Regions from separate parts of the Kitasatospora sp. NBC_01287 genome, predicted to be linked through region 1. Evidence: riboswitches for the same ligand, from Rfam matches in the RefSeq annotation. Region 1 holds a riboswitch; each other region holds the start of a gene.

Region 1 (4,945 bases):
CCGTGCCAGGTGGTGCCCCGCACCGCGCCCTGGCGGCAGCCGTCCAAGAAGGGGGTGCCGCCCTCGACGGACGCCACCCCGTGGTGGATCTCGTAGCCCTCGACCCGCTCGCCGTACGCCTCGCCGACCGGGCGCCCGAGCACCTTCCCGACGCCGAACACCACCCGGGTCGGCAGCAGGCCGAGCCCGTCGACCGGCCCGGCCTTCGACTCGACCTCGTCCACGATCTCCCGCGCCAGCATCTGGTAGCCGCCGCAGATCCCGAGCACCGGCCGCCCGGCCGCCACCCGCTCGCGCAGCGGCCGCGCCAACCCGCGCTCGCGCAGCCAGGCCAGGTCGGCGACGGTGGCCCGGGTGCCGGGCAGCACCACCAGGTCGGCGTCGGCCAGCTCCTCGGGCCTGGTGGCCCAGCGCACCAGCACCCCGGGCTCCTGGGCCAGCGCGTCCAGGTCGGTGAAGTTGGACAGCCGCGGGAAGCGCAGCACGGCCACCCGCAGCACGTCGGCGCCGAACGGCCCGGCGGTGTCCTCGCGGTCCACCGCCGTGGTGAGGTCGAGCGAGTCCTCGGCGTCCAGCCACAGGCCCTTCAGCATCGGCAGGGTGCCGAGCACCGGACGGCCGGTCAGCTCGTGCAGCATGTCCAGGCCGGGCTTCAGCAGCCGGGCGTCGCCGCGGAACTTGTTCACCAGCCAGCCCGCCACCAGCCGCTGGTCCTCGGGCGAGAGCAGCGCCAGGGTGCCGAACATCGCGGCGAAGACGCCACCGCGGTCGATGTCGCCGACCACCACCACCGGCAGCTCGGCGGCCCGGGCCAGTCCCATGTTGGCGATGTCGCGGTCGCGCAGGTTGATCTCGGCCGGCGAGCCGGCGCCCTCGCAGACCACCACGTCGAAGCGGCGCCGCAGGTCGGCCAGGCACTCCAGCGAGCGCTCCAGCAGGTACGGCTTGCGCTCGCGGTAGTCGAGCGCGCCGACCTCGGCGACCGGCCGGCCGAGCAGCACCACCTGGCTGCGCCCGTCCGCCCCGGGCTTGAGCAGCACCGGGTTCATCGCGGCCTCGGGCTCGACCCGGGCGGCCTGCGCCTGCATCACCTGGGCCCGGCCGATCTCGGCGCCGTCCAGCGTGACCATCGAGTTGAGTGACATGTTCTGGGCCTTGAACGGGGCCACCTTGACGCCCCGGCGGACCAGCCAGCGGCAGATCCCGGCGGTGACCACGCTCTTCCCGGCGTCCGAGGTGGTGCCCGCCACCAGCAGCGCGTTGCTCATCTCCGTCGTCCCCTCCGTACGGGCACGGCGAACCGCAGCGCCACCGTCGTCCCCAGCGCGAGCAGCCCGACCCGGCGCGACAGCCGGCAGGCCCGTTCGATGTCCGCCACCGCCACCGGGCGCTGCCCGCCGCCCAGCACCGGGCGGTGCTCCACGTGCTCCCCGTACCGCAGCGTCCCGCCCAGGCGCACGCCGAGCGCGCCGGCGAAGGCGGACTCGGCCTGCCCGGCGTTCGGGCTCGGGTGCGCGCCGCCGTCCCGGCGCCAGACGCGCCAGGCCCGGCCGCGGTCCTCGGCGGCCGCCACCGTGAGCAGCGCGGTCAGCCGGGCGCCCGGCCAGCCGGCCACGTCGTCCAGTCGGGCCGCGGCCCAGCCGAACCGGCGGTACCTCGCCGACTTGTGGCCGACCATCGCGTCCAGCGTGTTGACGGCGCGGAAGGCGAGCAGGCCGGGCGCGCCCGCGAGCGCGCCCCAGACCAGGGCGTTGACCACCGCGTCGGCGGTGTTCTCTGCCACCGACTCGACCACGGCGCGGGCGATCTGCTGCTCGTCCAGTTCGCTCGGGTCGCGCCCGCACAGGTGCGGCAGCCGCTGCCTGGCGGCCGCCAGGTCGCCGGCCGACAGCGCGTCGCCGATGGTGCGGGCCTCGCGGGCCAGCGAGCTGCCGCCGAGCACCGTCCAGGTGGCGGCGGCCGTCAGCGCGGCGCTCTCCCGTCCCAGCAGCCGTCCGATCCCGGCGGCACCGCCCGCCACCGCGCCCACGCAGAGTGCGGTGTGCAGCGCGCCGGCGCCGCGGTCATCGCGCCAGAGCGCGCGCTCCAGCCGGGCGGCCGCGCGCCCGAAGAAGGCCACCGGGTGGCCGCGCCGGGGATCGCCGAAGCGGGCGTCGGCGGCATAGCCGGCCAGGGCGCCCAGGGCGTACGGCAGCGCGCGGTGGGGAACCCCCGCCATGTGTCGCGTGTCCTCACTCAGGGTCCTCGCCCTGGATCGACGTACCGGCGGCGAGAGTCTCCTGGCTTCCCCGGGTGGTAGAACGCACACCCGGGCCTTCCAACGACCCTGTGGCGGGCCGCCGTGACCGTGCGTCGGGCGTGCTCCCCGGTGACAGTGGCGGGACCGCGCCGGATTCGCACCGGCTTCCTCTACTTGCCTCCGTTTGGCCAACGGATCCCATCACGCGTGCGAAGCGGGAGTCAACCAGGCCCCGGGACTGGTTGATCACACGACGGGCCGGAGCAGCGGAACCGTTGCTACCTCCGAGTAGCGGCGCGGCCGGGGCGCCGGGCGCTGGTGAATCGTCCAAGGGCGGCCCCGGGCCCGTCGCGCGGCTTCGTGTGTTCGGCGACTGGGGGCGGGTCGACCCCGGCCCTAGCGTCGGCCCATGCGAAGAAGCCGGCCGCCGGCCCCCACCCCGGTCCCGTTCTCCCCCCGGGCCGCCCGCGCTCATCGCGTCGGTCTCGGCCTGACCCCCGAGCAGGTCGCCCAGGGCCTGGCCGCGCACGGGGTGCGGCTGCTGCCCGGCCACGTGATCGGCTGGGAGAGCGGGGAGATCCGCCCGACCGAGGAGGAGTTCATCGCGCTGGCCCGCGCGCTGTGGTGCCCGGCGGCGCAGCTGATGGGCGTGGCCCCCGACTCGCTGCGCGACTTCCGGGTGGCCCGGGAGCTCAACCAGGAGCAGACCGCGACCCGGATCGGGATGGACCCGCGCGCCTACGCCGCCGTGGAGCGGACCGGCCGCTGGACCGGCAGCGAGGAGCAGGGCGCCGCGCTGGCCGAGGTGCTCGGCCTGACGCTGCGCGACCTGGTCCGGGTGCGGGGCGCCGAGCAGGAGCTGGTGGACCGGCTGCGCCAGTGCGTGGACGGCCGCTGGCAGGCGCAGCTGAAGGCGGTCGCCGAGCTGGTGCCGGTGCACCGCGACACCCTGGGCCGGGTACTGGCGGCGCTGCGGAGCGAGTACCAGGTGAGCGGTCACTGGGGCACGGGCAGCTGGGGCCCCGCCGCCCCGGCCGCGCCCCGGCCGGCGGAGCCGGAGCAGGAGCCGGTCGACCGCTTCTGGAGCCTGCTGACCCGCGAGGACACCGGCGGCCTGCGGGTCTGAGACACCCCGGGGCGGCACTCGGGCGGCACTCGGGCGGCATCTTGGACGGCGCCCGGACGGCGGCGTTGCGGTGGCCGGGTGGCATGGCGCGCGGTGGACTGGGCAGGTCGTCTCCGACCTGCCGTCACCACTCTGGGGAGAGCCATGCGCTGGGGAACCGCCGTCGTCGCAGCCACCGCCGTCGCCGCCGCGGCGGGCGCGGCCGCCCTGCTGATCGGGCGCCGGGTCTCGGATCTGAGCCTGCGCCCCGAGCGCTCCGCGAGCGGCGAGCCGGTGGGCGAGCCCGTGCTGCGGGTGCACGAGCTCGCCGCCGGGGAGGTCACGCTGACCCGCACCGTGGCCAGTGCCAGGCGCGGCCGCTACGCGCTGGACTGGCCCGGCGGCCACGCGGTGGTCGGCAAGGTGCTGCGCACCGGCCCGCAGAGCGTCACCCGCCGCCTGGAACTCACCGCCGGCAGCCCGCTGACGGCCGGCACCGAGGTCGAGCTGAGCCCCCGGGTGCTGCGCGGCGACCCGGGCTCGGCCTGCGGCCTGGACTACATGGACGTGCTGGTCGACGGCGAGCTCGGCGCGCTGCCCGCCTGGTACGTCCCGGCGGTGCGCGGCACCTGGGTGATCGCGGTGCACGGACGGCTGGCCGACCGCCGCCAGGCCCTGCCGGTGCTGCCACTGCTCAAGCGGCTCAACCTGCCCGCGCTGGTGGTCAGCTACCGGGGCGACCAGGGGGCGCCCGCCTCGCCGGACGGGATCGGGCACTTCGGCGAGACCGAGTGGCGCGACGTCGAGGCGGCGATCCACTTCGCCAAGGAGGCCGGCGCCGGACGGATCGTGCTCTACGGCTGGTCGGTCGGTGCCGCCACCGTGCTGCGCACCGCCGCCGAGTCCGGGTACCGCCACGAGCTGGCCGGGTTGATCCTCGACTCGCCGGTGCTGGACTGGTCGGCCTCGGTGCGCGGGGTCGCGGCCCGGGCCGGGGTGCCCGGCGCGGTCGCCGGGCAGCTGGGCGCCTGGGCGGCCGAGGGGCGCACCGGGGTCGACCCGGCAGGCTTCGCCCGGCTCGCCGACGGTGCCGAGCTGGCCGTCCCCACCCTGCTGCTGCACAGCCCGCAGGACGCCGTGGCGCCGTTCGCCGCCGCCCGCCGGCTGGCCGAACTGCGCCCGGATCTGGTCAGCCTGCGCAGCATCCCCGACGCCGGGCACGCGGCGCTCTGGAACGCCGACCCGCGCGGCTACGAGGAGGCGCTGCGCCGCTACCTCACCCCGCTGCTCTGAGGTCGCCCGGCTCCCACTCCCGCGCGCGCTCGGTCACCCCTTGACCACGGTGCGTGCCCCCGTCTACTGTCGTGCACAGGTCACCACGGCGCCGCCGGGCCCGGTTTGGCCGCTCTTGCCCCGAGTCGGCCACCCCGGCCACCCCAGTCGGTCGAAGACGCGCCGAACTCGATGTGACAGAAGCCCCGTACACGGGGAAGACTGCACGGCGTGACGTCTCGGAATCCGCGCGACCGTGATGCCCCGCTCCCGCCGACCACGGGTACCGGCGCGACGGTGACCCGTCTACCCGGAACGGCCCGCCGCGC
Region 2 (4,945 bases), 870 kb from region 1:
CGACTCCACCCGGATGGCCGAGGAGGTCCAGCGGCTGACCGTGCCGGGCGGCCACTACCTCGCCGAGGAGTACGAGATCCCGGCGTACTACCTGCGCAAGAGCACCAGCTGGGACCAGTGGCAGTCCACCTTCGCGATCGACTACGTGGGCAAGGACCACAAGCACCACTACGGGAACGACGGGTTCGGCACCGCGGTCAAGGACGGCTACTTCAACGTCATCGTGCTGACCGGGAACGTCACGCCGGACGCCGACACCGCCATCACCGACGCGCTGCGGGGCAGTTCCGCCTACCGCCTGGTGGCGACCCTGCCGTTCCACACCCAGTACGGCGACAACACCTACCGGATCTGGACCCGCCAGTGACCCCGCCCAGCAGGCCGGCGACCCGCGGCCGTGCCACCCGACCCCCCAGCGGAGACTCCCCCATGAGCCTGGACGAGGCACCGGCCACCGAGCTCGCGGCCGTCCCCGGGCAGCGGCCGGCCCCGGCCGCCACGCCCCCCGCGGGCAGCCGCCGGGACAGGCGCCGGGCCGAGCGCCGCGACCGCGCCGGCGGACCGCTCTCCGCCGCCCTGCTGGTCGCGCTGCCGGCCGCCGCCGCCCTGGCGAGCTGCCTGCACGACATCGGCGAGCGGCAGATGTGGCGGGACGAGCAGGCCAGCTGGTGGGCGTCCACCCTGTCGATCGGCGACCTCAGCAAGCTGATCCACAACGTGGACATCGTGCTGCTGCCCTACTACCTGTTCCTGCACGGCTGGATCGACCTGTTCGGCGACTCGCCCACCGCGCTGCGGGTGCCGTCCGCGATCGCCATGGCGGTGGCGGCCGGCTGGCTGGCACTGCTCGGCCGGCGGCTCTTCACGCCCGCCACCGGGCTGCTGGCGGGCCTGCTGCTGGCAGTCCTGCCCAGCACCACCCGGTACGGCCAGGAGGCCCGCCCGTACGCCTTCGCGGTCCTGGTCGCGATCGCCTCCACCCACCTGCTGGTCCGGGCCCTGGACCGTCCCTCGCTGAAGAGCTGGGTCGGGTACGCGGTGACCATCCCGCTGCTCGGCTGGACCCACCTGGTGACCCTCTCGGTGCTGGCCGGCCACCTGGCCGCGGTGCTGACCAGGACCCGCAGGGCCGACCTGGTCCCGCGCTGGGCCTTCACCGCCGCGGTGCTGGCCGGCGGCTCGCTCACCGTGCCGATGGTGCTGCAGGGCCGGTCGCAGAGCGCCCAGATCGCCTGGAACAAGACCGGGCCGGCCGATCTCAAGGCCTACCCGGACACGCTCTTCCTCTCCTGGCACGTCGGGCTCGCGGTGCTGGCCGTGGGCCTGCTGGGGCTGCTGGCGGCCCGCCGTCACGCCGCGCTGCTCGCGGCCTGGGCGCTGCTGCCGCCCCTGGTCACCTTCGCCACCGCGAGTTGGCTGCACCTCTTCCTCAACCGCTACCTGCTCTTCACCCTGCCCGCCTGGACCCTGCTGGCCGCCGCGGCGGTGTGCCGGGTCGGCGGACCGCTGACCAGCGGCGCCGCCCCCGCGCTGCCGCGCCGGCTGCTGAGCTGGGTGCTGGTCGCCGCCGCGGTGGCCGGACTGGGCTGGACGGCCTGGCCCGGGATCCGAGCGACCCACCAGGACCTGGCGGGCGAGCCGGACTACAACCGGCTCACCCGGATCATGCTGCACGACCAGCAGCCGGGCGACGGCATCGTCTACAGCGGGACGCTGCAGGAGCGGATGTCGATGGCCTACGAGCTGCGCGACGTCCGCACCGCGCCGAAGGATATCCTGCTGCAGAAGTCGGCCGCCGAGATCGGCCTCTACTCGGCCCAGGAGTGCGACGACCCGGACGCCTGCGCGGCGAACACCAACCGGATCTGGCTGGTGGCCACCGGCCCCGCCGCCGACCCGCTGGCGGCGCTCCCGCCGCAGACCGCGCAGGTGCTCCGCAGTCAGTTCCAGACCACCAGGACCGACAGCCTGCCCTGGGTCCGACTGGTCCTGCTGAGCCGGGTCCACCCCTCCCGCCGGGCCTCGGTGGCGGACGACCTGGGTGACCACAACGTCCAGATGGCACCCGGCAGCAGCTGACGCCGGGCACCATCGAGTGTTGGCTTCGCCACTCCGCACGACACTACATATGGTGCTGCTTGAAGCGGCCACCACTACATGTATGCTCACTCTCGCTGTCGACGCAGGGGAACCCGGTGCGAGTCCGGGACTGCCCCGCAGCGGTGAGCGCTTGCCCCCATGGGGTTTCCGCGAGTCCGAATACCTGCCGACGGTGTGCCGCCCGGCCTCCCCGCAGAGGCCTCTCACGCACAGCTGTACCGTCCGGCCTCGCGGGCAGGCCAGGGTGACGACGCGCGCGCCGGAGCAGACCGGCGTGCCCATCTCCCCTGCCCCGCGCGCGAGCCACGGACCTCCCCCAGTCCGCCGCCGCCCCAGGAGAGAGAGCGCCTTGACCGTCGCCGCCTCAGTTGCCCTGCCGTCACAGGGACACGCCGCCGATGCCACCCAGACCGATCCCGGTGCGGCACTGCTTCGGCTGCTCACCGACAAGAGCGCCGACCTCCCCCAGGTGGACCCCGGCCACGTCGCCGCCGCCGCGCTGCGCGGCCGCCACGCCGGCTCGGACTTCGCCGAGCTGCGCGGGCTGGCCGTGGACGCCGCCGCTTCGATGATCGCCGAGGACCCCCAGTACTCGAAGCTGGCCGCCCGGCTGCTGGCCCAGGAGATCGCCGACGAGGCGGTGGGCCAGGGCGCCACCTCGTTCACCGCCTCGATCGCCGTCGGCCACGCCGAGGGCCTGATCGGCGAGGTCACCGCCGCCTTCGTGGCCAAGCACGCCGCCGCGCTGGACGCGCTGATCGACGAGCGGGGCGACGACCGCTTCGAGTACTTCGGCCTGCGCACCGTGCAGTCCCGCTACCTGCTGCGCCACCCGATCACCCGCAAGGTGGTCGAGCGCCCGCAGCACTTCCTGCTCCGGGTCGCCTGCGGCCTGGCGGTGGGCGACAACGAGCAGTCGGTGGCCGAGGTCGCCGAGCTCTACCGCCTGATGAGCCGGCTGGAGTACCTGACCTCCTCGCCGACCCTCTTCAACTCCGGCACCCGGCACCCGCAGATGTCCAGCTGCTACCTGCTGGACTCGCCGCTGGACAACCTGGACTCGATCTACTCGCGCTACGCGCAGATCGCCCGGCTCTCCAAGCACGCCGGCGGCATCGGCCTGTCCTACTCCCGGATCCGCTCGCGCGGCAGCCTGATCCGCGGCACCAACGGCCAGTCCAACGGCATCGTGCCGTTCCTGCGCACCCTGGACTCCTCGGTCGCCGCCGTCAACCAGGGCGGCCGCCGCAAGGGCGCGGCCTGCGTCTACCTGGAGACCTGGCACGCGGACATCGAGGAGTTCCTCGAACTGCGCGACAGCACCGGCGAGGAGGCCCGCCGCACCCACAACCTCAACCTGGCGCACTGGATCCCGGACGAGTTCATGCGCCGGGTCAACGCCAACGCCGACTGGTCGCTCTTCTCCCCGGCCGACGTGCCCGAGCTGGTCGACCTGTGGGGCGAGGAGTTCGACGAGGCGTACCTCAAGGCCGAGCAGGCCGGCAAGGCCGTCCGCAGCATCCCCGCGCAGACCCTCTACGCCCGGATGATGCGCACCCTGGCGCAGACCGGCAACGGCTGGATGACCTTCAAGGACGCCGCCAACCGCGCCGCCAACCAGACCGCGCTGCCCGGCCGCACGGTGCACTCCTCCAACCTGTGCACCGAGATCCTGGAGGTCACCGACGACTCCGAGACCGCGGTCTGCAACCTGGGCTCGGTCAACCTCGGCGCCCACGTGGCCGCCGGCGCGACCGCCACCGACCTGCTCACCGCCATGGACTGGCAGCGGCTGGACGCCACCGTGCGCACCGCCGTCACCTTCCTGGACCGGGTGGTGGACATCAACTTCTACCCGACCGGCGAAGCCGCCACCTCCAACTCCCGCTGGCGCCCGGTGGGCCTGGGCGTGATGGGCCTGCAGGACGTCTTCTTCCAGCTGGGCCTGGACTTCGACTCCGCCGAGGCCAAGAAGCTGTCCACGCTGATCGCCGAGCGGATCATGCTGACCGCCTACGAGCGCTCCAGCGAGCTCGCCGAGCAGTTCGGGCAGCACCCGGCCTACGCCGAGACCCGCGCGGCCCGCGGCCAGCTGCACATCGACCACTTCGCCGACGCCACCCCGCAGTGGACCGAGCGCTGGGAGGCGCTGCGCGCCACCATCGCCCGCACCGGCCTGCGCAACTCGCTGCTGCTGGCGATCGCGCCGACCGCGACCATCGCCTCGATCGCCGGCGTCTACGAGTGCATCGAGCCGCAGGTCTCCAACCTCTTCAAGCGCGAGACCCTCTCCGGCGAGTTCCTCCAGGTCAACCCGTACCTGGTGCGCGAGCTGAAGGAGCTGGGCGTCTGGGACCAGCAGACCCGCGACGCGCTGCGCGAGGCCAACGGCTCGGTGCAGGAGCTCTCCTGGCTGCCGGCCGAGCTGCGCTCGCGCTACCGCACCGCCTGGGAGCTGCCGCAGCGCGCGCTGATCGACCTGGCCGCCGCCCGCCAGCCGTACCTGGACCAGAGCCAGTCGCTGAACCTCTTCATGGCCGCGCCGACCATCGGCAAGCTCAGCTCGATGTACGCCTACGCCTGGAAGGTCGGTCTCAAGACCACCTACTACCTGCGCTCGCGCCCGGCCACCCGGATCGCCCAGGCGGCCTCCGGCGCCGCCCGCCCCGCGGCCGTGCCGGTCAGCGGCCCCACCGCGGGCGTCCCCGCTCCCACGCTGAGCCAGGCCGAGCAGGACGCCATCGCCTGCTCCCTGGAGAACCCCGAGTCCTGCGAGGCCTGCCAGTGAGTTCCGCCCCCCTCGACCAGCCCGAGGGCCGCCAGAAGATGCTGCTCGACCCGGGCT
Region 3 (4,945 bases), 580 kb from region 1:
CATCAGGCCGGGCCAGCGGACCTCGACCACCTCGATCGGCGCGGCCGGGTCCTCGGCCTGCTCGACCTTGGTGATCTCGTGCCGGAACGGGTCGAACAACACAGGGGCCCCGGCCGCGACATCTCCGGCCGGGACGTCCCCGGCCGTGACGTCCCCGACCACTGCGCCTCCGACCGTGACGTCCCCGACCACTGCGGCCGCGGCCTCCTCGAAGGGCGTCATGCCCAGCGCGCTGAAGAGGCGCACGTACTCGGCCGGGCTCAGGCCGGGCCCGCGCGCCCAGGGCTGGTCGGCGACGCCGTCGGGATCGGGCTGGAAGTCGAGCAGCAGCAGGTCGCTGACCCGCCCGAGTGCGTAGAGCTCGTGTTCGAGGACGCTGCTGTCCGCGTCGCGCCCCGGCCCCGTCCACCACGGCCGGCGGGTGGCGGCAGCCGCCAGCTCCGTCCGGTACGCCGTCCCGGTGCCGGCGAGCCACGGCGCGACCACCGCCCGCCAGGCGTCGCCGCCCTCGTACTCCCGCAGCGCGTGGTAGAGCGACCGCGCGTCCGTCCCGGCGCCGGTCGCGCTTATCCCGGCCTCGTCCGTCCAGGGCCCGGCCATACCGGCCGCGCCGGTCCCGTCCTCGTTCATGGCGGGAGCGTACGCGGGTCGCCCGCCGCCGTGCCGGGGGATTCCACCGCCGAGGAGAAGCCAAAGAAGACGTTGACATCTCCGGATCCCAAAGTACTCTTTGACATATGGAGATCAGCGATCCCAAGGCGATCCGGGCCCTGGCCCACCCGCTCCGCCTCGATCTGATGGAGCTGCTGGCCACGGGCGGCCCCGCGACGGCCGCGCGCTGCGGGCGGGTCCTCGGGGTCCCGCAGGCGAACTGCTCCTTCCACCTCCGCCAACTCGCCAAGTACGGGTTCGTGGAGGAGGCCGGCCCAGGGCGCGACCGGCGTGAGCGCCAGTGGCGGGTGCCCGAGGTGCCACCGACCGTGCGGGTCGGGGCGGGCGGTGACCGGGTGCTCAAGCGGCAGCTCGAACGGCTCGTGGTGGAGCGGGAGATGCAGGCGATCCTCGACCACGCGGCCCGCGAGGAGCGGCGCCCCGGCCCGCCCGATGGCGGGGGGAGCGGCGGCGGTGGGGCTGCGGGCGTCCCGGGCGCCGACGGGCCGCCCGCGGCGGCCCTGCTGGCCGCCGTGGCGGTGCTCTCCGCCGCCGAGGCCGCCGAGCTCGCCGACCAGTGGCAGGCGCTGCTCGCGCCCTACATCGCCAGGGCGGGCGCGGCGGCCGGGCGGCCGGGCCCCGGACAGCACCACGTGCGGTACTTCATGGCGGCGACTCCGCTGCCCGACCTCGAAGCGCGGGAGAACGAGCATGCGACCGACGACTGACGGCCCGATCGACTTCGTGACCGGGGCTCCCGGCGCCGGCTCCCTGGCGGTCGACTGGATCCACGGCACCGCGTCCCGGCGCGGTGGCGGCCCGCCGCTCCAGGTCCACCAGTACGATGAGCACACCGTCATCCTGCGGCAGAGCATGGCGGTCAACTACGAGGCCCCGTTCATCTTCCTGCTCTTCGGCAACGACCGGGCCCTGCTGCTGGACACCGGCGCGACGGCCGACGCCACCATCTTCCCGCTGCGCGCGACGGTCGACCGGCTGGTGGCCGAGTGGCTCGACCGCCACCCGGGCGAGCAGGGCGAACGCGGCGGGCACGGCGAGCACGGTGGGCGGCGCGAGCCGTACGGGCTGGTGGTCGCGCACACCCACGGGCACGGCGACCACGTGGCCGCCGACGGCCAGTTCGCCGACCGCCCCGCGACCACGGTGGTGCCGCGCGAGGCCGAGGCCGTCGGGTCGTTCTTCGGTTTCGAGCCCGACCGGCCGCTCGACACGGTCACCTTCGACCTGGGCGGCCGGGTGCTGGAGATCCTTCCCTCGCCGGGGCACCATCGGGCGGCGATCACCGTCTACGACCCCTGGAGCGGGATCCTGTTCACCGGTGACACGGTGCTGCCGGGCCGCCTCTACGTGGAGGACCACGCCGCCTTCCGCGCGACCGTGGAGCGGATGGTGGAGTTCGCCGGCACCCACCCGGTCACCCATGTGCTCGGCTGCCATGTCGAGATGAGCCGCCGGCCCGGCGGCGAGTACCCGATCGGTGCCACCTACCAGCCCGACGAGCGGGTGCCCGAAATGACCGTGGCGCAGCTGGTGGCGGTCCGTGACGCGACCGTGGCCGTGGCCGGGCGGCCCGGGGTGCACCGCTTCGACGACTTCGTCATCTACAACGAGCCGCGCAAGACCGACATGCGCAAGCTGGTGGCCCGCGGCCTGGCCCACCAGCTGGCGAGCCCGGTCCTGCGGCTGCTCCCGGGCACTCGGCGCCGAGGCTGACCGGGGAGGGACTGACCGGGGAGGGGCTGACAGGGGAGGGGCTGACAGGCGGGAGGAGCTGACCGGGGGAGGGGCTGGCAGGGGAAAGGCTGACCGGGCACGGTCGACCGAGGAGGGAGTGCCCCGGTCTGTTCTGTCAGACAGTCCGGGTGCGGATCGGTGGGTCAGGGGCGATCGGCCACGATAATTTCGAGCGGCACTTGGAGCACCAGGGCCAGGACCTTGGAAAGCGGGACCTGCGGGGGAGCGGCCGTCAGCCCTGCGAGGTCGGAGCGCCCTTGTGGGGCAGCTCGCCTTGGGAAAGCCCACTGTGGGGCAGCTCGCCGTGGGAAAGCCCGCCATGGGAAAGCTCGTCGTGGGACAGCTCGTCGTGGGAAAGCTCGTCGTGCGGGAGCCGCGGGATCAGGTCGAGCAGCGGCGCCACGTCGGGATCGAGCAGGTGGTAGCGGACGATCCGGCCGTCCTTGTCGGCGGCCACCGTGCCCGAGGCCCGCAGCAGGCGCAGGGTCTGGGAGACGGCGGTCTCGCTGATCCCGGTGGCCAGCGCGAGGTCGGAGACCGCGATCGGCCCGGCCCGGTGGATCGCCAGCAGCAGCGCCAGGCGGCCCGGTTCGGCGAGCAGGGCGAAGCGCGCGGCCCAGCCGCGCACGGCCGCGGGCTCGCCGATGCCGGCGATGGCCGCGCAGACCGTGTGCTCGTCGATGGCGCGCCGGTGCGCCCGATCCTCGGGAACCAGATGCATGGGACCCATCTTCATCCCCGGTGACAGCGGTGTCCAAAACCGGGACGCCGGAACACCTGCGCATCTGCGCAGGCTTGTGGACATCACCGCCCGGGCTCTACGGTGTTCCCGCCGTGGTGTTCGGGAAGACCGGTGCACTGTGCCTGCCACAGGAGTCCGGAGCGGCCCTCGCCACTGTGATCGGGGAATCCTCGTACCGCTCCCGCCCGCCAGGGCGGATGGTCACTGGATGCCGTCAGGCGTCCGGGAAGGCCGGGTACGGGGGTGTTGGACCCGTCAGCCAGGAGACCGGCCACGGCACCGCACGACGAACTCTGTCCACGAGGTGCTGGAGAGGCTGCCCCCGGATGACCCTGCCCGAAACCACGCCGACCGCCGAGGCCCTACCGGCCCGCGCCCCGTCCGCGTCTTCCCTGTCCCCGTCCCCGTCGCCATCCTCCTCGCCGTCCCCGTCGGCGCCCGTCCTCTCGCTGCGCTGGGAGCGCCGGGACTGGCTGCGCACCGGCGGCCTGATGTCCGTGATCATCGCCATGCACGTGGCGGCCTTCGGCATCCTGATCGCCCTGGTGACGCCGCACCACTACACCGTCGGCAGCCAGGCCTTCGGGCTCGGCCTCGGCATCACCGCCTACACCCTGGGCATGCGGCACGCCTTCGACGCCGACCACATCGCGGCCATCGACAACACCACCCGCAAGCTGATGGCCGACGGCAAGCGTCCGGTCTCGGTCGGCTTCTGGTTCGCGCTCGGCCACTCCACCATCGTGGTGGTGCTGGCCGGGCTGGTCGCCGCCGGCGCCCAGGTGGTCGGCACCCTGACCAACGACAACTCCGGTGCGCACAAGCTGCTCGGCGTGGTCAGCACCAGCGTCTCCGGCGGCTTCCTCTACCTGATCGCCGCGCTCAACCTGGTCTCGATGGCCGGCATCGCGCGGGTCTTCCGCGCGATGCGCGCGGGCAGCTTCGACGAGCACGAGCTGGAGCGGCACCTGGACAGCCGCGGCTTCATGAACCGCGTCCTGGGCAGGCTGACCAAGTCGATCACCCGCCCGGGGCAGATGTACCCGGTGGGGCTGCTCTTCGGGATCGGCTTCGACACCGCGACCGAGGTCTCGCTGATGGTGATGGCCGGCTCCGGCGCCGCCTCCGGCCTGCCCTGGTACGCGATCCTCTGCCTGCCGCTGCTCTTCGCGGCCGGGATGAGCCTGTTCGACACGCTCGACGGCACCTTCATGAACTTCGCGTACCACTGGGCGTTCTCCAACCCGGTCCGCAAGGTGTACTACAACCTCACCATCACCGGGCTGTCCATCGCCGTCGCCTTCCTGATCGGCACCATCGAGCTGGTCGGGGTGCTGCACGAGCAGCTCGACCTGACCGACCCGGTCAGCGGCTGGATCTCCGGCATCAACCTCAACAACGTGGGCTTCGTCATCGTGGGCCTGTTCGTGGTGGTCTGGGCGGCCGCGCTGGCGTACTGGCGGCTGGCGAAGGTGGAGCAGCGCTGGCCGAAGGACTGACGCCGCCTCGCACGCGGGTACGGCCGAGGGCCGGACGGGACTCCCGTCCGGCCCTCGGCCGTACCCGGGCCGCCGCGCCAGGCCCCGCCACGGCCGGAAGGACCAGCCAGGGAGTGAAACACCTAGGACAAGATCGAGCCTGCCTACCGTCTTCGCCGGCCGCCAGAGTTGCTCTCGGAAGCGAGCGGGCGAGCGTGCTGACGCCGCCGACTCCCTCGATCCGAGTCGTACTGATCCAGCTGTTCCACAGGAGATGAACCCATGGCTTCAACCACCCTGTCCGGCACCCGCGTCGTCG
Region 4 (4,945 bases), 5.1 Mb from region 1:
GGCCGACGCGGGGCAGATCCGGTCGGTCCGCGACGAGTTGGACCGCCGCTTGCGCCCGGCCGCCGAGCAGCTGCTGCTCCGCTTCGCCGGCGCCCTGCCACCGCAGCGCCGGCGGCTGTACGTGAGTTCGCACCTGGGCGTGCGGATCATGTCGCCGCAGGCCACCGTGCGCGGCCGGGAGGCGGAACTGGGCGACTACACCGGTTTCCTGCTGCCGACGCTGGCGCACACCGACTCCTGGTTCAACACCGCGGTCAACTCGGTGAACCTCTGGCTGGCCGTCAGCCGGGTGCGGCGGGACAACGGCCTGACACTCTGGCCGCAGGCGTACCGGCGTCCGCTGCGGCACGACGGGGTACGGCTGCTGGCCGGCCAGGCGATCGGTGAGCCGGTGGAGGTCGAGCTGGAGGCCGGCGACCTGCTGGTCTTCGCCGGCGACCAGCTTCACGCCACCCGCCCGAACACCGGTCCGGAGACCCGCTGGGTGGTCACCAAGCGGCTCTGCCTGGGCCCGCCGCGCTACCACCCGCGCGCCACCGGCTGGGTGCCGTACCTCGATCCGCGCCTGCTCGACACCCCGCTGCGGGCACTGGCCCCGGCGCGGTCAGCGCTCACCCTCGGCGGGCTGCGCCAACTCGGCCGCGAGGCCGACCGATTGCTCACCCGGCTGCGCCACTGAGGCCGCCGGAGTCGGGCAGGCCGCCGTGCTCGGGCAGGCCGCCGGGACTGCCACCGCCGGGCGCGCCGGGGGTGTGGCGAGGGCGGCGGCCAGCGGCGCGGCGCGGAGGATCGTGGCCACGTCGAGGACGGGCCCGCGCGGCGCCCCCGTCACGGCCGTCCGGCGGGCCCGCTGGAGCCGCTGCCGGCTGAGGCATCCGGTCCGTTCTGGTCGCCGTGGTGATGGTGGTGGTGCCGGCAGGGGTGAGCGGCGTCGAGCAGCGCGCGGACCCGGTCGCCGGCCTGGTCGGCGGTCCGCGCCGGGGTCGGGAACAGCAGCCGGACGTCGCGCCGGGTGTGCGGGTGCTCCAACCGCAGCGTCAGGCCGTGGCGGTCCAGTGCCAGCGGCCATGCCCGGGCCGGGCCGGGCGGGGCCCCGGCCCCGATCCCGGCCCCAGTCCCGACCAGACCGGCGAGCAGGGCCAGCACGTCCTGGTGATCATCCGTCAGATGAGTGAGCAGGTGCGCCTCGCACCTGGCCAGCGGATCGGGCCGGGCGGCGGTGAACGCCTCGGGCGCCACCGTGCTGCCGCCCTCGACCGTGCGCAGGGTGGCGTGTGCGAGGTCCAGGCGCAGGGTGAGGTCCGCCGCGTCGGACGCGCGCTCGTCCGCCAGCAGTCGGCCGACCAGGGTCACCCGGGCGCGGACCCGGTCACGCACGGCAGCCGGCGCGACGTCGGTGATCTCGACCACGCAGGCCAGCGCGCCGCGGGGGGCCTGGGCGTGCTCGGCGGCCAGCGGGGTGTCCCGCGGCACCCGCATGGTCAGGCCGCCGTCCGGGTCGAGCGCGTGCACCCCGATCAGGTCGTAGCTGTGGCGCTCGGTGGCGAGGGCCAGCGAGTCGGCGGCGGCCAGCACCGTGCGGACCCGCTCCGCCGCGTCGGCGCCCGTCGTACGGGTGTGCGTGGCAGCCATGCCACACCTCCACTCAAGTTAGGTTTGCCTAACCTTAGCGGAGCGGGCGATACGGTGCCGGCCCAGGGCCGGCCGACCTCGGCGGGGGTGATCCCGGTGACGCGCGATTGACGGCGCATCGGCCGCGCCCTACCCTGCCTCAGGTAGTGATGGCGTAAGGAAGCTGGTGGGAATCCAGCACGGTCGCGCCACTGTGAAGCGGATCGCCCCCGGGCGGTGCGCCAGTCAGATACGACGCCATCACCGCACTCCACACGCTAGCGGGACGCACGATCCCCTGAAGGAGACTCACCTGTGAGCACCAGTCTGCCCAGTTCCAGCGCGCTGCCCACTCCCGTGGTGCTGCCGGTGTCGAAGGCCGTGACCTGGCTGGTCGGCACCGCGCTGATCGCCCTCGCGGTCTACTACTTCATCGGTGTCGACCAGGGCGCCTACTCCGTCTTCGGCAAGGACATGCACATCCACGAGTTCGTCCACGACTCCCGGCACTTCCTCGGCTTCCCCTGCCACTGACGAGCCCGACGAGCCCGACGAAACCGACGGACCCGACGAACTCGACGCCCGACGAACTGAAGTACGGACAACTGGACATGGAAAAGAGACTCATCCTGCGCGGCGTGCTCGCCGGCGCAGTGGCAGGCCTGCTCGCATTCGTCTTCGCGCGGATCTTCGCCGAGCCGCAGATCGACGCCGCGATCAGCTACGAGAGCGCGCGCGACGCCGCGCAGAGCACGCTGGACAAGGCCGCCGGGCTGCCGATGGCCGACTCCGGCCCCGACATCTTCAGCCGCACCATCCAGGCCAACATCGGCATCGGTGTCGGCATGGTCTTCTTCGGCATGGCGATGGGCGCGCTGTTCGCCGTGGCGTACACCGTCTGCCTGGGCCGGGTCGGCAAGCTGCGGCCGCGCACCCTGGCCATGCTGGTGGCGCTGGGCGGCTTCCTCGGCATCTACTTCGTGCCGTTCGTGAAGTACCCGGCGAACCCGCCGTCGATCGGGCACCCCGACACGATCCGCGACCGGGGCAACCTCTACCTCGCCATGGTGCTCTGCTCGGTCGTCTTCCTGATCGCGGCGGTCTGGCTGGGCAAGCGACTGCAGGCCAGGTTCGGGAACTGGAACGCGACCCTGCTGGCCGGCGCGGCCTACGCGGTGGTGCTCGGCGTGATCATGGCGCTGCTCCCCTCGCTCGGCGAACTGTCGGACAACGTCCGTGAGTTCGGACACCACGCGACCGAGACGCCGCAGCCGCTGACCGACCCGGGCGGCACCATCGTCTTCCCCGGCTTCCCGGCCGACACGCTGTTCGAGTTCCGCTTCTACTCGGTGATCGCGCAACTGCTGCTCTGGGCCGTCCTCGGCCTGGTCTTCGGCCCGCTGGCCGAGCGCCTGCTCGCCCCGAAGGAGCGGACGGCGTCCCAGGCCACGCCGGTCCGGGCCAAGCCGGTCGGGGCGGTATGACCGAGCCGGACCACCGGTGCGCCCCGGCGCGACCGGACCCGAAGGCCGCGACGCCCGCACGGGTCGCGGCCCTCGGGCCGTTCTTCGCCTTCGAGACCCGCCAGGAGAGCGGCATCCCTGGGCCGCCGCCGGCGCCCTGGCGAGCACTGGGTGAACTGCTGGATGACCCCTCGGTGCTGCGCGCGCGGGTGACCGCCGTGCGCGGCTACCTCGCGGCGGCCGGCGGGCAGCCGGTGACGGCGGTGGAGGAGCGGGTGGCCGCCTCGGTGACCCAGCTGGGGCTGGCCTCCCGGCTGCTCTCCCCGGCCTTCGCCGTCGGTGTGCTGACCGGCGAGGCGCTCCCGTTCGACCCGCGCCGGGCGTGGTGGCAGCCGGTACCGGGCGGGCCCTTCCCGCTCTCACTGCCGCGACGGACCACCGGACGGGGCGCGGGCGGGGACCCGGGCGAGGACCCGGGCGCGAGCGCGAGCGCGAGCGCGGACCAGGAGCCGGAAACGGGCGAGCCCTGGGACCCGGTCGGGCTCGCGGACCGGCTGGCCCGGGACCTGCTCGACGGGCCGATCCGCGAGCTGGTGGCGGCGGCCGGCGCGTACTCGCTCTCCCCGCACATCCTCTGGGGCAACGTCGCCTCGGCGGTCAACGGCGCGGCCTCGGCGATCGCCCGCACAGCACCCGAACTCGCGGGCCGGGCAGGCGAACTGGCCACCCAGCTGCTCGACCGGCCGCCCCTGCGCGGCGCCGGCGGCCCGACGGCCGACGGCGGCGGATTCCGCCGTCGCAGTTGCTGCCTGATCTACCGGGCCGCCCCGGACCGCGCGGGCGCCCTCTGCGGGGACTGCGTGCTCACCGGCCGCCCGCGCCCGCTGCCCGGCCGTGCCGGTCTGCGCTGACTCCCCTCCAGCAGACGGCGGCTGACGCCTCGTCAGAGCGAGAGTAGGTCGATAGTCGAGCCGGACCCCGGAACCCCGCAGGGCGACCGTCGACGGCGTCGACATGGTCCTGCTGCCCGTCGAGCAGTACCAGAACCTGGCCCGCTCCCGCCGCCAGGCCGGCGCCCAGGGCCCGCAGATCCAGGCCTTGAAGCGCGCGCTGAACGACGTGGACGCGCTGCTGGCCGAGGTCGAAGAGGCACTGGCGGGCTCGGCGGGGCCGAGCGGCTCGGCGGCGGAGCTGCTCGTTCGGATCCGGGCACACCGCCTGGGCCCGGGTGGGAAGTTGCCATCGCGTCAGCCGCAGCCCGGCCCGCCCGCCGATCCGCGCACGGACTGATCCGCGGGGGTCACGGGCGCCGCCGCCAAGTGCGGGCGGCACCGCGCGGGCGGCACCGCGCGGACGACACTGCGCGGGCTCACTCGCCACCCCTCGTCGGCTCCTCCTCGCGCCGGGTGAGCAGCAGCGCGACGTCGTCCACCCGGTGGGTGGAGCGGCGGGCGTCGCCGACCAGGCGGTCGGCGAGCGACTCCAGTGAGGCCGTCCCGGCGTGCGCGAGCGAGCTCCGCAGCCGGTCGATGCCCTGGTCGATCGCGATCCCCGCCTCCTCGACCAGCCCGTCGGTGTAGAGCGCGAGCACCGAACCGGCCGGCAGCACCAGCTCGCCGGCGGGGAAGACCGCCGCGGCATCGACCCCGAGCAGCGGGCCGCCCGCCAGGTCCAGCACCTCGGTGTGCCCGTCCGGATGGCGCAGCAGCGGCGGCAGGTGCCCGGCGCGCGCCGCCCTGGCGTGGCCGGTCAGCGGGTCCACCCGGATCAGCAGGCAGCTGGCCAGCAGCCCGGGGTCCAGCTCGTCCAGCAGCCGGTTGGTGCGCGCGAGCACCTCCTCGGGCGGCGTCCGACTGGTCGCGAACGCCCTG

Evidence for each region. Region 1 has a riboswitch for cobalamin ahead of OG455_RS11445 (cobalamin biosynthesis protein). Riboswitches for the same ligand answer to the same signal wherever they lie in the genome.
Region 2: linked by a shared signal. The riboswitch ahead of OG455_RS15125 (ribonucleoside-diphosphate reductase subunit alpha) and the one ahead of OG455_RS11445 (cobalamin biosynthesis protein) in region 1 are both predicted to bind cobalamin.
Region 3: linked by a shared signal. The riboswitch ahead of OG455_RS09135 (HoxN/HupN/NixA family nickel/cobalt transporter) and the one ahead of OG455_RS11445 (cobalamin biosynthesis protein) in region 1 are both predicted to bind cobalamin.
Region 4: linked by a shared signal. The riboswitch ahead of OG455_RS33510 (CbtB-domain containing protein) and the one ahead of OG455_RS11445 (cobalamin biosynthesis protein) in region 1 are both predicted to bind cobalamin.

The regions. Positions count from the first base shown of each region.
Region 1 is NZ_JAPEPB010000001.1:2,747,930-2,752,874, reverse strand. It holds gene OG455_RS11450 (cobyric acid synthase) at 1-1,268, opposite strand, end outside; gene OG455_RS11445 (cobalamin biosynthesis protein) at 1,265-2,218, opposite strand; cobalamin riboswitch at 2,273-2,411, opposite strand; gene OG455_RS11440 (helix-turn-helix transcriptional regulator) at 2,649-3,365, shown strand; gene OG455_RS11435 (alpha/beta hydrolase) at 3,510-4,637, shown strand; gene OG455_RS11430 (hypothetical protein) at 4,914-4,945, shown strand, end outside.
Region 2 is NZ_JAPEPB010000001.1:3,614,105-3,619,049, forward strand. It holds gene OG455_RS15115 (glycosyltransferase family 39 protein) at 1-367, shown strand, start outside; gene OG455_RS15120 (glycosyltransferase family 39 protein) at 430-2,079, shown strand; cobalamin riboswitch at 2,156-2,286, shown strand; gene OG455_RS15125 (ribonucleoside-diphosphate reductase subunit alpha) at 2,474-4,888, shown strand; gene OG455_RS15130 (ribonucleotide-diphosphate reductase subunit beta) at 4,927-4,945, shown strand, end outside.
Region 3 is NZ_JAPEPB010000001.1:2,169,859-2,174,803, reverse strand. It holds gene OG455_RS09155 (hypothetical protein) at 1-630, opposite strand, end outside; gene OG455_RS09150 (helix-turn-helix domain-containing protein) at 738-1,379, shown strand; gene OG455_RS09145 (MBL fold metallo-hydrolase) at 1,363-2,385, shown strand; gene OG455_RS09140 (metalloregulator ArsR/SmtB family transcription factor) at 2,639-3,127, opposite strand; cobalamin riboswitch at 3,225-3,439, shown strand; gene OG455_RS09135 (HoxN/HupN/NixA family nickel/cobalt transporter) at 3,475-4,647, shown strand; gene OG455_RS09130 (SDR family oxidoreductase) at 4,909-4,945, shown strand, end outside.
Region 4 is NZ_JAPEPB010000001.1:7,822,870-7,827,814, reverse strand. It holds gene OG455_RS33520 (phytanoyl-CoA dioxygenase family protein) at 1-679, shown strand, start outside; gene OG455_RS33515 (DUF2470 domain-containing protein) at 829-1,632, opposite strand; cobalamin riboswitch at 1,766-1,889, shown strand; gene OG455_RS33510 (CbtB-domain containing protein) at 1,981-2,145, shown strand; gene OG455_RS33505 (CbtA family protein) at 2,223-3,095, shown strand; gene OG455_RS33500 ((2Fe-2S)-binding protein) at 3,092-3,985, shown strand; gene OG455_RS33495 (hypothetical protein) at 4,089-4,364, shown strand; gene OG455_RS33490 (SpoIIE family protein phosphatase) at 4,444-4,945, opposite strand, start outside.